Regions from separate parts of the Vreelandella venusta genome, predicted to be linked through region 4. Evidence: predicted binding sites of a transcription regulator. Region 4 holds the regulator's gene; each other region holds the start of a gene.

Evidence for each region. Region 4 encodes FNR, which switches genes on or off when oxygen is low (the NO sensors DNR and NnrR bind a similar motif). Its sites were predicted from a motif close to TTGATNTANATCAA; they were not measured.
Region 1: a site for FNR is predicted at 2,142-2,155, ahead of paaF (2,3-dehydroadipyl-CoA hydratase PaaF). Genes of this name have one in related genera too.
Region 2: a site for FNR is predicted at 2,728-2,741, ahead of IR195_RS14570 (DUF427 domain-containing protein). Genes of this name have one in related genera too.
Region 3: a site for FNR is predicted at 2,028-2,041, ahead of cyoA (ubiquinol oxidase subunit II). Genes of this name have one in related genera too.

Annotation. Positions count from the first base shown of each region.
Region 1 covers NZ_CP065135.1:4,025,114-4,028,970, forward strand. The annotation lists gene paaY (phenylacetic acid degradation protein PaaY) at 1-161, opposite strand, end outside; gene paaN (phenylacetic acid degradation protein PaaN) at 173-1,849, opposite strand; gene paaF (2,3-dehydroadipyl-CoA hydratase PaaF) at 2,215-2,988, shown strand; gene paaG (2-(1,2-epoxy-1,2-dihydrophenyl)acetyl-CoA isomerase PaaG) at 3,005-3,796, shown strand; gene paaH (3-hydroxyacyl-CoA dehydrogenase PaaH) at 3,798-3,857, shown strand, end outside.
Region 2 covers NZ_CP065135.1:3,106,036-3,109,892, forward strand. The annotation lists gene IR195_RS14565 (TrlF family AAA-like ATPase) at 1-2,235, opposite strand, end outside; gene IR195_RS14570 (DUF427 domain-containing protein) at 2,319-2,621, opposite strand; gene IR195_RS14575 (DUF2235 domain-containing protein) at 2,768-3,817, opposite strand.
Region 3 covers NZ_CP065135.1:1,010,449-1,014,305, reverse strand. The annotation lists gene cyoB (cytochrome o ubiquinol oxidase subunit I) at 1-753, opposite strand, end outside; gene cyoA (ubiquinol oxidase subunit II) at 756-1,811, opposite strand; gene IR195_RS04795 (DeoR/GlpR family DNA-binding transcription regulator) at 2,086-2,853, opposite strand; gene IR195_RS04790 (outer membrane protein OmpK) at 3,114-3,857, shown strand, end outside.
Region 4 covers NZ_CP065135.1:3,469,948-3,473,804, forward strand. The annotation lists gene IR195_RS16295 (sulfite exporter TauE/SafE family protein) at 1-536, shown strand, start outside; gene hemN (oxygen-independent coproporphyrinogen III oxidase) at 665-2,092, shown strand; gene fnr (fumarate/nitrate reduction transcriptional regulator Fnr) at 2,151-2,903, shown strand; gene ttcA (tRNA 2-thiocytidine(32) synthetase TtcA) at 2,890-3,855, opposite strand.

The DNA.
Region 1 (3,857 bases), 560 kb from region 4:
TCTTCCAGCACCAAACGGCCGAAGTCACCACGCATCACCGCGCCGGGGCCCACGTAGCAGTTGGGGCCAACAATCACATCCCCGATAAGCACTGCGGTCGGGTGGACATAGGCTGTTGGGTGCACCACTGGCGTCACCCCTTCAAGACGATAGTAAGGCATCACGTTCTCCGTTAGTTCGGTTGGCCGTGGCGACGGCTTTGCACCACCACAAAACGACTGGCAACAAAGGCTTGATTACATAACGAGGCATTGGCCGCAGGATTACCGCCGGTGGCGTGAAAGTCACTGAAAGCAGCCGACTGGTTGACGAATATCCCCCCATCCAGATTCAGAGAAAGCGGAGCGGCAACATCCATCGCCAGCGCTTCGAACTGCTCTGCCACTGCCTCATCGGTGGTATAGCCACCGAGGGTTATCGCGCCTTTTTCGCGAATCACCTCACGCGCCAATTCAATGCTGTGCGCGGTATTCTCCGTCGCGATAACAAAGCTGATGGGGCCGAAACGCTCTTCACTATAGGTGGTCTTCTGCGCGGCATCTACTTTGAGGATAAGCGGCGTATGAATGCGGGCGTCAGGGAAATGAGCGTGCGTTCGCGACTCGCTATCCAACGCTATGTCGCCCAAGTCACGGCACGCATCAATGCGTGCTTGCGTCTCCCGAGACTGGAGGGCACCCAGCACCGTGCAGGCGCGGTCGTTGTCGCTCAGAAACGCTTGGACAGCTTTGGCAAGCGCTGCCGCCACGTCGTCAAAGCTTAACGGGCCATCTGCTGTTTCAATACCGTTTTTGGGTACATAAATGGCCTGAGGAGTCGTACACATCTGGCCTGAATAGAGGCTCAGCGAGAAAGCCAGGTTCGCTGTGACCGCTTTAAGATTTTCCACGCTGTCGATAATGACCGTGTTGACACCGGCTTTCTCAGCGAACACCTGAGCCTGAGTGGCGTTCTCTATCAGCCAATCACCAAAGGCATTGGAGCCGGTGAAATCGATTAGCTTAACCGCAGGATCAAGCGCCAGCGTTTTTGTCAGCGGCGCATCGACAGTGTCGGGGGCTAAACTTACTAGGCAAGGATCAAAGCCTGCTTCCTCAAGCACCTGCTGAGCAACCCGCGTGGTTATCGCCACTGGCAAAATAGCACCAGGATGCGGTTTAACAATGACCGGGTTGCCTGTCGCCAGACTGGCAAACAAGCCGGGATAAGTGTTCCAGGTGGGGAAAGTAGAACAGGCCACTACTAGCGAGATACCGCGCGGCACGATGTGAAAACGCTTATCCATCACGATAGGTTCATGCTTGCCCTGAGGCTTAACCCACTTTGTGGTAGCGGGAATCTGCGCCATCGCCTGCCAGGCATGGGCTACGGCTTCAAGTCCGCGATCTTGGGCATGCGGCCCACCCGCCTGAAACGCCATTAACGGCCCCTGGCCGCTAGTATGCATCACCGCCTGGGCGATCTCAGGGCTCATGGTATTTAGCCGTGACAGGATTTCCAGACATACCCCCACACGCGCCTCAGCCCCGGCATCCCGCCAGTCACGCATTGCGACTTGCATGGCCGCTATTAGCTCGTCGGGGTTTGGCTGGTCATAAGTAATGCCAAGCTCAAACCCATAGGGGGAGACTTCGCCACCCACTTGCTGGGCGCTGCCAATACGATTAAGCGTGAATGGTTGATTGAGCAGTGACTCAAATCTCGATGGTGCCGCTTTAACGGCATCTTCCGGGTATTTGCGCATGCTTTCTGGATAGGGTGTCCAAAAATCACGCCTAGAGATGGCGCCGACAGCTTGGTTAAGAGTCTCACGGTGAAGGTCAAACATCTGCTGCGCTGATTGCGTCATGGGGCGCTCCTGCACTCATTTTTTTGATACGCTATATCAACGAAGACTATATTTACCGTAACAAAACATCAAACACTTTGCCTGTTACTGCTTACTCAAGCAGTAGCTAATCACCATCAAAAAATGCGATAAAAACTGGCTCATGGTGACTTTCCCTAGCCATTTCCGGGCATTTAATACCATGGTCTAGCATTGATTTTTTTATTCGCCAAAACCAACACAAGCCATTGTTAAAAATACACAAATTATCAGAACCACCAATAAGTGACACATGATTTAAAATCAATCAATGTTGATGCGTATCAAAATAAATCTATACTCGGCAGATATTCATCCTGTGCGCCACAGGCCGAACAGAGGTAACAATGCCCACTACGCTCAAAATAACCCCACCCCTGAAAGGCGTTCTCTGCATCACGCTGAATCGCCCTGAAGCACTGAATGCACTTAATACGCAACTACTCGGCGAGCTCGCCGACACCTTGAGCGACGCGGATAGTAACGACAACGTGCGCGCCGTAGTGATTACCGGCAATGCAAAAGCATTTGCCGCCGGTGCGGATATTAACGAAATGGCTGAACGTGACCTGGTGGGCATGCTGGAAGATCCTCGCCAGCGCCACTGGGCCACCATTACGCGTTTTCGCAAACCGATTATTGCTGCAGTCAACGGCTATGCCTTGGGCGGCGGCTGCGAACTAGCCATGCATGCCGACATCATCATTGCCGGCGAAAACGCCCTGTTCGGCCAGCCAGAAATCAACCTGGGCATCATGCCCGGCGCTGGTGGCACACAGCGCCTGCTTAGGGCGGTGGGCAAATCACTGGCAACCCAGATGGTGCTGACTGGTGAGCCAATTTCCGCTCGCCGCGCCCTCGAAGCTGGTCTGATTAGCGAAATCACCCAGCCCGAACTTACCCTTGAGCGCGCCACGGCCATTGCAACGCACATTGCTTCTAAGGCTCCGCTGGCCGTGCGCTTGGCACGCGAATCGTTACACAAGGCGATGGATACCGACTTGGCCACCGGCCTGCGCTTTGAACGCCATGCGTTCACCTTGCTAGCGGGCACCGCTGACCGCGAAGAGGGCATTCGCGCCTTCCAAGAAAAACGACCTGCCACTTTTCAAGGGCACTGACACAAGGATACTCCCCATGAGCCAAGCGCCCCTGCTTTATAGCGTGGAAGACGGCGTCGCCCGTATCACGCTGAACCGTCCCGACAGCCTGAACAGCTTCAATACTGACATGCATGCCGAAATGCGTAAGGCGTTAAAAGCCGTGCGTCAGGACGCAAGCGTTCGCGCTTTGTTACTGACCGGCAACGGCCGTGGCTTCTGCGCCGGTCAGGACCTTTCCGACCGCAGCGTCGCCCCCGGCGAGCAAGCGCCCGACCTCGGTGAGTCGCTTGAGAAACGCTACAACCCTATGCTGCGCGCCCTTAAAGATATGCCGTTCCCGACTATTTGTGCGGTAAACGGCGTGGCCGCCGGAGCCGGTGCTAACATCGCCCTGGCTTGCGATATCGTATTGGCCGCGCGTTCAGCAAGTTTTATTCAGGCCTTCTGTAAGATCGGCTTGATTCCAGACTCCGGCGGTACTTGGACACTGCCTAACTTGGTCGGCATGGCGCGCGCCAAAGGCCTAGCAATGCTGGGTGACAAGCTTCCCGCCGAGACCGCCGAGCAGTGGGGCATGATCTGGCGCTGCGTCGATGATGAGGCGCTACAGGAAGAAGCCATGAACATGGCTCGCCATTTGGCCACTCAACCGACGCGCGGCTTGGCACTGATCAAGCGCGCCCTGCACGCCAGCAGCGATAACAGCTTCAACGAACAGCTCGACCTGGAGCGTGATCTGCAGCGCCTAGCCGGACGCACGGAAGATTACCGCGAAGGCGTCAGCGCCTTTATCGAGAAACGTCGTCCGACCTTCAAGGGAGAGTGAGATGTCAGCCCTCCCCACGTCCGCCGTTATTGGCGTGATCGGCGCAGGCGCCATGGGTGCC
Region 2 (3,857 bases), 360 kb from region 4:
GTTTTGTTTTATATTTCTTAAAACATTGCTTTTAAATTCATTAGAGCAATAGAAAGAGCTAGCTACACTTAAACCAGAAACATCAGACTGAGCCAACTTATTAGAAATTTCTTCTTTTATCTCGTCATAAAAAGCTTGTATTTCTTTTTTCTTCGAAAAAATCTCCATGGACTTATTAACTCTTAAGTTTCTCATTTCCTTTATATCATCTTCAAGCTTAACATCTAGATACTCTAGCTTTTTTATCATATAAATTAAGCTATCAGCGGTTTCAGCATCTCCTTCTATTTCAATTTTTCTTGCCTGCCACTCTGCCAGAGCCATCAAGTAGTCCTGAAATGCCTTTTGCTCGCCGGTAAACTCAGAATGAATATCCTTTATCCGCACTTTCAAATATTCCAGTTTTGAAGCTGGCGAAAGAGTTTCGTATTGCTTCTGCTCCCAGTTATCTTCTACTTTTATGAGATTAGCGTCGTCTCTGTTTTCTTCCCTCAATTTTAGGATATTAGAGCCAATCACGCTCTCATCGAACTCAACACGAATGACATTGGAAATATCGAACCCACACTTTTCAGCGATATCCTTACCTTCAGATATAACAGATAAAACTTCATTATATTTGTTTTTCAAATCTCGGTTAAGCGTTTCTGCCTCAACGATCAAGTAGTTTCTATCAGAAATCTTTTTAGTTATGCCCTCAATATCTTCTTCAATTTTCAACTTAGAAGATTCTAAACTTTCCAACTCTTTTTTCTTAGCCCTTGTATCTTCTGATTCAGCTTGTTTTGACGGATCGTCAACAGCTATTGGCTTTAAAGACTCATGCGCAGAAAGCTCGTCCTCCTTTAATTTAATCTTACTAACCATATTTTTCCTGAAACTTGGATCCAACTGATCTTCAAGCTTTATAATTTTATCATTTAACGCGAGTATCTCTTCATGAATATGATGAATTTCCTTTTCTGCAGACCATTTCTTTAGATCTATAAGTTCTTCAAATGTTGCTTTGCCCATTTTTTTCTCAGCAGGGACATACTGAAACACTACTTTCTCGATCTCCGAGCGGAAAGCATCTACTTTATCAATTTCATTACAAACTTTCTCAAAGTAGCTTTGTGGAAGATATCTAACAAGCCTTTCTTGGCTTTCATCAACAATATGAGTTAGTAACCGCTCTTCAGTCTTTTTCCCACTTTCAAACTCAACAAACGCACTAAATCGATCAGCAAGACCTTTCTTTTTGAACTTTTGCTTGTGAAGAAATATATAATCATCAGAGTGCTCAGCGTCTGTACATACAGCAAGTATGTCTGACAAAGCGCTCTTACCACTTCCTTTGTGTCCAATAACAGTTATTAGCTCGCTATTCATTGGTATACAAACATCTTCAAACCAAATTGAATTAGCGTCTTCTTTCCCTGTTCTCCGAATATTTATAGATTTAATGTATTTGGTAGAATTCTCTCTAACTCGCTTCAGTACTTCTGGTTCGTCTCCAATATAGAATCTGCCCTCAGGTTCATTCAGCGCGTACTTAAGCCCTTTAAAGGAAGGTTCACCCTTGATCCATAGATTTTGTTTTATCTGATATTTTCTAATATTGTGATTATCAGAGCAAATAATCATTGGTATTATTCTTCCTATATTAGGAAAAACAGATTTCACATAACCATTTTGGTCACTTTCCTTGCCAAGCTCATATATATCAACAGCCTTCGCAATTTCTGTTTTCTGAGCGATTCCATGTGGAAGTGAATGTGTAATATTTTCCACAGAACCACTCTTATCTCCAGCGTGTATTGTTACAACTCCGCCTAACTCTTTTACCAAAGCTATTGTATCTTTAAGATTACAATAAACTTGATTCTCCCTAAGACCATCTAGCTCTACTTTATTAATATCTGTTTTGTGTTTAATCTGCCCCCAAATATGTTCAACATTTGAATCTTCAGAAAAGATACCGATAAAATGTACAGGCTCCCTACCTCTAGCATCAGAAAGAAACTCTATACCAGGTAAAACAGTAATCCCTTCCTTTCCACCTAGCTCCTTCAAATCATTGTATCTATCGATATCAATCACATGATGATCAGTAATAGCAAACACAGCTATTGAGTTTCTCTTCATTTCATCGATGATTTCAATATTTGTAACACTCTTATCTTTATAATCATACGAAGATGGAGTATGAAAGTGTAAGTCCCACTTATTCCACTCAGAACCTTTGCTATTCATCACATTCCTTAACAATAAAATTAAAAATTTTTTGGGCAATATGTTAATGACATAATAGTGTCAAGTCGAAAAGCATCATTCACTCATGTGTCATAAAACGCCACCCTACCCGCACCTTCAATCGGCTGCTCGTAACTCCAAGCAATATCCCGATATTCAGCCAACGAAAAATACACCGTATGTCCTTTAAACGGGCAATAAGTGGTGGTTTCTGAAACGCTGAGTAAGTCCATCCGCACATCTTCGCGTGGGAAGTAATGACGTGGCGGGTAGCCGCGTTCGCGGAGTTCAAGCGTATTGGTGGAGTCGGCGATTAACGTGCCATCAACATGCGCCTGCACGCGTTGGCTAATAGGGTGAAGCTCAATGCGTGGGGCATTTGGCATTAGGTTGTTCCCTGCGGCGTTATTCGCTCTAATGCTTCGATCCTAGCAGTTAAATTATATTTAGCCCACTTTGCAGACTTAGTTTTTAGTCGATAGTGGTCACTTCATGACCTAGATCACTCATCATTTCCACGCCGCCGCCCGGCCTAATCCTCCGGTGGGGAAAGGTGGGCATCGGTCAAGGTGCGTGGTCGGTACTCGCACGTGGTATCGGCCCAACGCTTCCATACACTCTCATCGACTGAAATATTCACCGCTGGCAGCCCCTGCATGTCCTGCGCATACTGCCGGTAAAAGCGGCCGTCGCCCTTGTATCTAAGACGTGCATACTTGGCGTAGAGCCCGTTTAGAAAATCAGCAAACGAATCTTTCGGTGGCGTTTTCCAGGCATCCTCTGCAGCATTGAAGGGAGCCACTTTTAGGCCGGCCTGCTGCGCTTTGGTTAACATCCAGCTCAGCGGTATGTCGGCCAGTGTGTCGTCAGCGCCATAGCCGCCGCCGACATTAGCGTGGGCACCGATAAACCAGCGCTGCTCGACGTTGCGGTTGCCTGTTTTCTGCTTGCCATCCTTGCTTGTCCAGAGCGATACGTTATACGCCGACCTGTGTTCGTCCAGCGCGACCGCTTGATAGGCATAATCGACAATGCTGGAAAGCTCGGTATCGTGCCAATCGTATTTTCTTTTGAACAGGTTGGTTCCGGGCACGCCCAGTGCGCCAACGGTATCCCACACGCCAATGAAATGAATCCTGGGCTGGCGGCTGAAGCGCTCCTTGAATTCTTTGCACACCTCAGAATCGGGGTGACAATCACGTTTTCGATAAATATGCTCGGCCTTATCGAGAAGCCCTGGCGTGACGACATGCACTAGCCCGCATTTACGAATCATCCCTACTAGGCTTCTGGCGGTGTAGGCACCGCGGCTGAATCCAAATATCCAGATTTCATCGCCTTCACTGTAATGCCTTGCCAGCCAGTCATAGCCTTGGCGTAGGTTTTTGTTCAGCCCATAACCAAAGGCTCCTCCGGAAAAGCGCTGAAATTTGGATGTCCCTACGCCGGGGTCGTAATAGAACCGCTGCTTAATGCCGTCATCGTCATCACGGAGCAGCCGAGTAATACGATACACGTTGGTTTGATCTTCAGGGTCGTTCCAGGTGCCATCGAATAGCAGAATCAATTTTTGCTTTGCCATGGTGCCCCCATGATGATGCACGCCTTTGAACAGTGCTCAT
Region 3 (3,857 bases), 2.0 Mb from region 4:
CGCGATCGTCGCGGTAAGAATCGGGAAAGAGGCAATAATCAGGACGTTGGCACAAAGCGATGTCCAGGTGAAAATAGGCATGCGGAACATGGTCATGCCTTTAGTACGCATTTTCAGGATCGTAACAAAGAAATTAATCCCGGTGAGCGTCGTCCCTATGCCGGATATTTGTAACGCCCATATCCAGTAATCGACCCCCACACCAGGGCTAAACTCTATCCCCGAAAGTGGCGCATAAGCGAGCCAGCCAGTTTTGGCGAATTCTCCTACTACTAGGGAAATATTAACTAGAATCGCGGACACCGCGAACAGCCAAAAGCTCAGGTTATTCAAGAAAGGGAAAGCAACGTCGCGTGCGCCAATTTGCAGCGGCACCACCAGATTCATCAGGCCGATGACCATGGGCATCGCAACGAAAAAGATCATAATCACGCCATGGGCGGTAAAGATCTGGTCATAGTGTTCAGGGGGGAGATAACCCGCGGCCCCACCAGCAGCCATCGCTAACTGGGTACGCATCATAATGGCATCGGCAAAGCCGCGTAGCAGCATCACCAAGGCAACCACAAAATACATAATACCGAGCTTTTTGTGGTCAACGGAGGTAAACCACTCGCTCCACAGCCAGCCCCACTTTCGGTAATAAGTTAATGCGCCGAGAAGCGCAGCACCGCCAATCGCCATCATGGCGGCAACGATCATAATGATCGGTTCGTGATACGGAATCGACTCTAACGTCAGTTTTCCAAACATGCTTAACCCCCCGCTTCAACGCTTGTGGGATGGCCGCTCATCGCGTGATCCTCACTCGCATGCTGATTGGTAACGTGGCCAAACGCGGCCTGATGATGGGTAGCGCCCGCGCTTTCTAGCTCGCCAGACTCGCCGTGGCTATCGTCAGCATCACTGGCGGCTTCGGTGTGGCTAGCATGATCGCCATGACCACCGTGCCCACTGCCACCGGTATGAAAGCTGGTCAGAATCGACGTATACAGCGCCGGAGATATCTCAGAGAAGTACTCAACCGGGTGGTATTCACTCGGTTTGGCTAAATCGCTATAACGGTCGGGATACGTCAGGGTTTCATTGGAAGCCCGCACGTTTTCAACCCACGCCTCAAACTCTTCAGGGGTGGTAACGTGAGCATCGAAGGTCATTCCTGAGAAGCCAGCGCCGCTATAATTAGTGGAACGGCCCGGATAAACACCGACGTCGTCTGCAATGAGATGGACATCGTTATCCATACCCGCCATGGCATAAATTTGGCTGCCTAAGCGCGGAATAAAGAACGCATTCATCACCGAGCCAGAGCTGACTCGAAAACGCACCGGCGTATCCACCGGAAAGGCAAGCTCGTTGACACTGGCAATGCCTTGTTCGGGGTAGATGAACAGCCATTTCCAGTCCAGCGCTACCACTTGAATTTCCATTGCGGCGGTATCGCTTTCGATGGGCTTATGGGGATCCAAACTATGGGAGGTTTTCCAGGTAAGAAACGCTAAGACGGCGATGATTAGACAGGGCACTGTCCATACCGCGACTTCAATCGCATTCGAATGCGCCCAGTCGGGTAGGTATTTAGCAACATTGCGATTGCTGCGCCGATAACGCCAACCAAACAGCAGCGTCATCACTATCACCGGAATAACTACAATTAGCATCAGCCCAAATGAGGTCAGTATTAGCGAACGTTGCTCAACGCCAATCTGCCCTTTGGGATCCAACAATGCAGAACTGCAGCCCGTTAACAACAGGCACAACATGACGAGCACGAATGTGCCTCGCCTGCGCCAGAGGGTATGTCGTTGCATGGTGTGATCTCGTCAGAGAGTTGTCCAAAACAGCGCGCTAATTTGACCAGCTGAATAGCTAGCTAAATAGCACGCTAACTAACACCCCATACTTTTCCCAGAACAGTGAGTACGTATGCGTTGCTCCGGGAAAAATATGCGCTACCGAAGGGATTGATAGCGAGTCATAGCCAGTACACGCCACGCGCGCATCAACTACGACTAAAGTATTTTCTATTGATCTGGATCAATCAGAAAGAGACGCTTTGCCGCACCCCGAATGCTCAATAGTGTGTTATGCGACTGTCACACTGGGTGATGCATGAGGAAGACAATCTTGTACTTTCGGCGCACTGTCATCGTCGGTCACGACAATATCGAAATCGGATAACGCGGCAAAATAGGCTGGGCGCACTAAGCCAAATTTACTGGCATCAACAATCAACAGGCGCTGCATAGCCGTTGCAATGGCAGCCTGCTTGGGCGCTACTTCATGAAAATGGAAACAACTAACCCCACGTTCGCAGTCCACTCCTGCGGCAGAGATCAGTGCTTTATTAATGCCTAAACGCTCAATCGCAGCACGCATACCGTCACTGCCAAACGATTGTGATGAGGCATAAAACAGCCCCCCTAGCAGCACTAACCGCACATTAGGCAGCGCGGCCACTGAGTTAGCCACGTTAAGGGCATATGTCACCACGGTAAGTTCGCGGAAATGGCTTAACTGACTTAGCAAAGGGATTAGCGTTGAACCGCAATCAATAAACAGTGTATCGCCGTCTTCAATAAAGCTGACAACTCGCTGACAGAGCCGATACTTAATCTGATAATGGCTCGCCTGTTGCTCAGTCAAGTCATATACCGGTGTTACACCCGGGTAGTTTGCCATGACCAACCGACCACCCAGCAAGCTAATCGCCGAAGGCTGCGTAGTAACGTCCCGACGGATCGTCATTTCAGAAACACCGCACAGCTCAGCAGCATCGCGCAGATGCAACGTTCCCCCGCTAGCAAGCGCTTCTTGCAACTTGGCCAAACGCTGAGCGCTTCGGTCATTCATAGCAAACCTCTCCTTTAATCCCAAGTTCAGGCGTTATTTGTTATCAGCGGTTAGTGGGTATCCAGGGTCTATGCTGAGCCAGCCCTCACTATATTTCCACTGTCAGACGCTGCTCTGCGACTATTTGAAAGCTATATCACATATACAGAGCGTTGATGGGGCAGTACTTGCAAATCAACGTTAAAAAAATAACACTAAATGTTATAATTTTAACATCAACATCAGCCCACACGACTCATAACAACCCTGTTGAGGCTTCCATGACTGCTCGAACACCTTCTCGCTCTGCTTTCGCCACGCTTGGCACTGGCGTTTTACTGGTTAGCTCCGCACTGGCAACACCAGCGTTAGCCAACGACACCCCCGCGTCACCAACCGCTCCCCTTTGGTCGTTTGCCAACGTTTCGGTGAACTACTTAGATTGGTCTAACGGCACTGAAGCGCGCACCGCTAGTAACGCAGCAAAAAGCGACTTCACGTTTGTCGAAATCGAAGGCGGCGTAGGTTACAGCTGGGGCGAATTCTACGGCTTCTTCGATTTCGAGAACCCAACCAACGACCAGTTTGACGAATCAAGCGGTGGTAAAGATAACTTTCGTACCGCTGGAAAAGTCACCTCACACATTTATTTAGGCGATAGCCCGCTATCGATCTATGCGCACCTGTACGACTTCCGCGATTATGGTTTCAACGCTCGCGAGCAGGATCAAATTCTTGGTCTCGGCTACCGCACGACGTTCGACAATGGCTTATGGTTTAAACCGTTTATTGGCGCAGCACGTGTGCAGAGCGACGGCTACACTGGTATGAACGGCTTTATGGCAGGCTGGGTAGCAGGTTATGACTTCTCAGCGCTCAACCAGAATTTCAGCGTCACCAACTGGCATGAACAAACCTTTGGCCGTGACGACGAGTATTTAGAACAAAACTACGTGGGCGATAAAGCAGATAGCGTAGGTACCAACGGCGCACTTAGCTTGTGGTGGCACCCTTCTGAGCTAATT
Region 4 (3,857 bases):
TGATTAGCTATAACGCCGGGCGCATTCTCAGCTATATGGTGGCAGGTGCGATTGTTGCTGCACTTGGCACACTTATCTCGCTTTCTCCGTCTGCACGTATTGCGCTGCAGGCTTTCGCCGCCTTGATGCTCATCTTAATGGCACTCTATATCGCCAACTGGTGGAAAGGGCTGCTGAAAGTAGAAGCAGTGGGGAAGCACCTTTGGCGATATATTGAGCCAGTGGGAAGACGCCTGATGCCTGTCGTGCATCTTCCCCAAGCCTTCACCTTAGGTGCACTGTGGGGTTGGCTGCCCTGTGGGCTGGTTTACTCCATGCTAGCCTGGAGCTTAGCAATTGCAGACCCAATCGATGGCGCGCTGCTAATGGGCGCTTTTGGCCTGGGTACACTCCCTGCCCTGCTGGCAACAGGACTTGCAGCACAGCAGTTAAGCCATTTAATTCGCCACCCCGCCACTCGCAGCGTCGCTGCACTGTCGATTATCAGTTTCGCCCTTTGGCAACTATGGACGCTTATCTCCCTAACAGCGCATTAGTCAGACCCTCCGATAGTTTGATATAGCTCAACGCATTCCAAGTGACACCGACGTAGCATGCCTAGAGCACACTGAGCGACAGCGCTCAGTCACTCGTTTTGCTTACTTCTCACTTCGGAGCGCTCGCCATGCCCGTTCATGCCACTGCTTCCTTCTCACCTACCAACACGGAAGTGTCTGAGGCCAACGCCTGGGATGAAGCGCTACTGCGTCGCTATGACAAAAGTGGCCCACGTTACACATCCTACCCGACAGCCCTCGCGTTTCATGAGCAGTTCAGCGCCGATGACTTTACTCAGGCGCTAACGCGCAGTAATGAGAGCCACCGCCCGCTATCACTGTATGTACATGTGCCCTTTTGTCGAAAAATTTGCTTCTACTGCGCATGCAACAAAATCGCCACCAAGAATACCGCCCTTGCGGAACCTTACCTTTCTCGGCTAGACCGGGAAATGGTGCTCACTGCCCGCCATTTAGACACTTCACGCCCGGTGCAACAGTTACACTGGGGCGGCGGCACGCCTACGTTTCTAACCTTGTCGCAAATGGGGGACCTGATTGACCGCCTAGATGCTCGTTTTGGTTTATCCGGCTCAGCTGACCGCGATTACGCTATTGAAATAGATCCTCGTGAAGCAGACGTATTTACGTTGCGCCACCTACAGTCTCTCGGCTTTAATCGACTAAGCCTTGGCGTACAGGATTTAAATCTGCAGGTACAAAAAGCTATCAACCGCGTACAGCCCCGGGTACTCACCGAAACCTTGATGGAAGAAGCACACCGTCTTGGTTTTCGTTCACTCAATCTTGATTTGATTTATGGGCTGCCATTTCAAACCGAAAAAAGTTTTGCCGAGACGCTAAGCCAAGTTATCGAACTTAACCCGGCACGGCTGTCGGTATTTAATTATGCGCACATGCCCACTCGCTTTGCACCGCAGCGGCGTATTAACGAAACCGACCTCCCCAGCGCTGATGAAAAGCTGGCTATTTTGCACACCACCATAGAAATGCTGACTAACGCAGGCTATGTGCATATTGGCATGGATCACTTTGCACGACCTGACGATAGCCTAGCGATTGCACAGCGCAACGGTTCCTTACAACGCAATTTCCAGGGCTACTCCAGCCATGCACAGTGCGATTTAGTTGGCTTAGGCGTATCCGCCATATCACGGATTGACGACGTTTACGCACAAAACCCGACTCAGCTTGATCAATATGAAGCAGCCTTAGATAAAGGTAAGCTGGCAACCATCAAAGGATTAAGGTTAAATAAGGATGACCTAATACGAAGAGACGTGATTGAACGGCTAATGTGCGACATGTACATTGATCTTGCGGACGTTGGAAAGCGTTGGCACATCGATGCTAGTGATTATTTTTCCACCGCAATTGAGCAATTGAAGACAGCTGAGCAAGACGGCTTGATCACTCGCCATCAGCAAGTTATTAGCGCCACTCCCACTGGACGGCTGCTGATTCGCCATTTGGCGATGGCCTTTGATGCTCACCTAGCTGACCAGCCTATTCAGCGCTACTCTAAAATTGTATAAGCTTGTTGAGACGTCTTGCCTCTGGGCCTATGATGGCTAACGAGAAAGGGAGACCTATATGCCACAACCCGCCAGCCAACGACGCTCACTGCTGCAAGAGGCGCGCTGTCAGACCTGTAGCCTAAGCTCGCTGTGTCTGCCGCTTGCCTTAGAGCTTGAGGACATGAGCCAGTTTGATGCCATCATTCGCCGCCGCTCACCACTCAAAAAAGGCGAGCCCCTGTTTCGCCAGGGTGATCACTTCACCAGTGTGTATGCTGTCCGCTCAGGTAGCCTGAAACAAGTGACCAGTGAAGGTAACGGCAATGATCAGCTGACCAATTTCTACCTTCCCAGCGAACTAGTGGGATTGGACGGAATTGATGAAGAGCACTACCCCGGTAGCGTCATTGCCCTGGAAACCACCACAGTGTGTGAAATCCCATTTGACCGCCTGGACCTACTTTCCGAAGAACTGCCCGAACTACGTGGCCAGCTTTATCGGAGTATGAGCAAAGAATTGCGAGATGACCGACGCATGATGCGCTTGCTATCGCGCAAGACGGCCGATCAACGACTAGCCAGCTTTTTAGTCACCCTTTCAGACCGTTTTCGTCGACGTGGATACTCGCCTTATAGCTTCAGACTCTCCATGTCCCGCGCCGACATCGGCAATTACTTAGGCTTGGCAGTAGAAACGGTCAGCCGTATTCTTAGCCGCTTTCAACAGCAAGAGGTGGTAGCTGTTTCAGGGCGCGAGGTTAATATTTTAGATATGCGCCGCCTCATCACGCTAGCTGAAGAGGAAGAGCAGTCGGCTAGTCCACGCTAAGCGCCTGAATACGCCCTTCCATCAACGCCGCTTGTTTGGCTTCAAGGCCAGCAAAGTCAAATAAACGGCGGTCTGCTAGCTGGGAAGGCGCTACATTGGTCACCGCTTTAAACATGCTTTCTAGGCGTCCTGGATGTTTTTTATCCCACTCAGCCAACATATCTTTGACCACTTGGCGCTGGAGATTGGGCTGAGAGCCACATAAGTTACAGGGAATAATGGGGAATTCCATTAGCCGAGAAAACTCTGCAATATCAGCCTCTTTGCAGTAGGCAAGGGGGCGAATGACAATATTTTTGCCATCGTCAGATAAAAGCTTGGGAGGCATTGCTTTCAAAGTGCCACCGAAGAACATGTTAAGGAATAACGTTTCTAAAATATCTTCGCGATGATGCCCTAGAGCAATTTTCGTTGCTCCAATTTCCTCAGCAAACCCATAGAGCGAGCCACGCCTGAGTCGAGAACAAAGTGCGCAGGTCGTTTTTCCTTCTGGGGTTTTCTCTTTCACCACCGAGTAGGTATCACGCTCTAGAATGTGGTATTCAACCCCCACTTTATCTAGGTACTGGGGCAATACATGTTCAGGGAAACCTGGCTGTTTCTGATCCATATTAACGGCGACCAGAGAGAAATTAACCGGTGCGTTGCGCTGCAGGTTAAGCAGTATCTCCAACATCGTATAGCTATCTTTGCCGCCAGACAGGCACACCATCACCTTGTCACCTTCATCAATCATTTGATAATCAATGATGGCGTTGCCAACCTCTCGCCGTAAGCGCTTTTGTAGCTTATTAAATTCACGCTTTTGTTTAGCGGCGTGATGCTCGGATGGTGTCTGTGCGCTATTAACAGCAGGGCTGTCAACAGAAACAGTCTCAGGCGCTGCGGGGTCAAAATAGTCAGGTTGTAGCATGGTGTAGGCACTGCCGATGGTAGAAGAAGCAGCAAGCATTC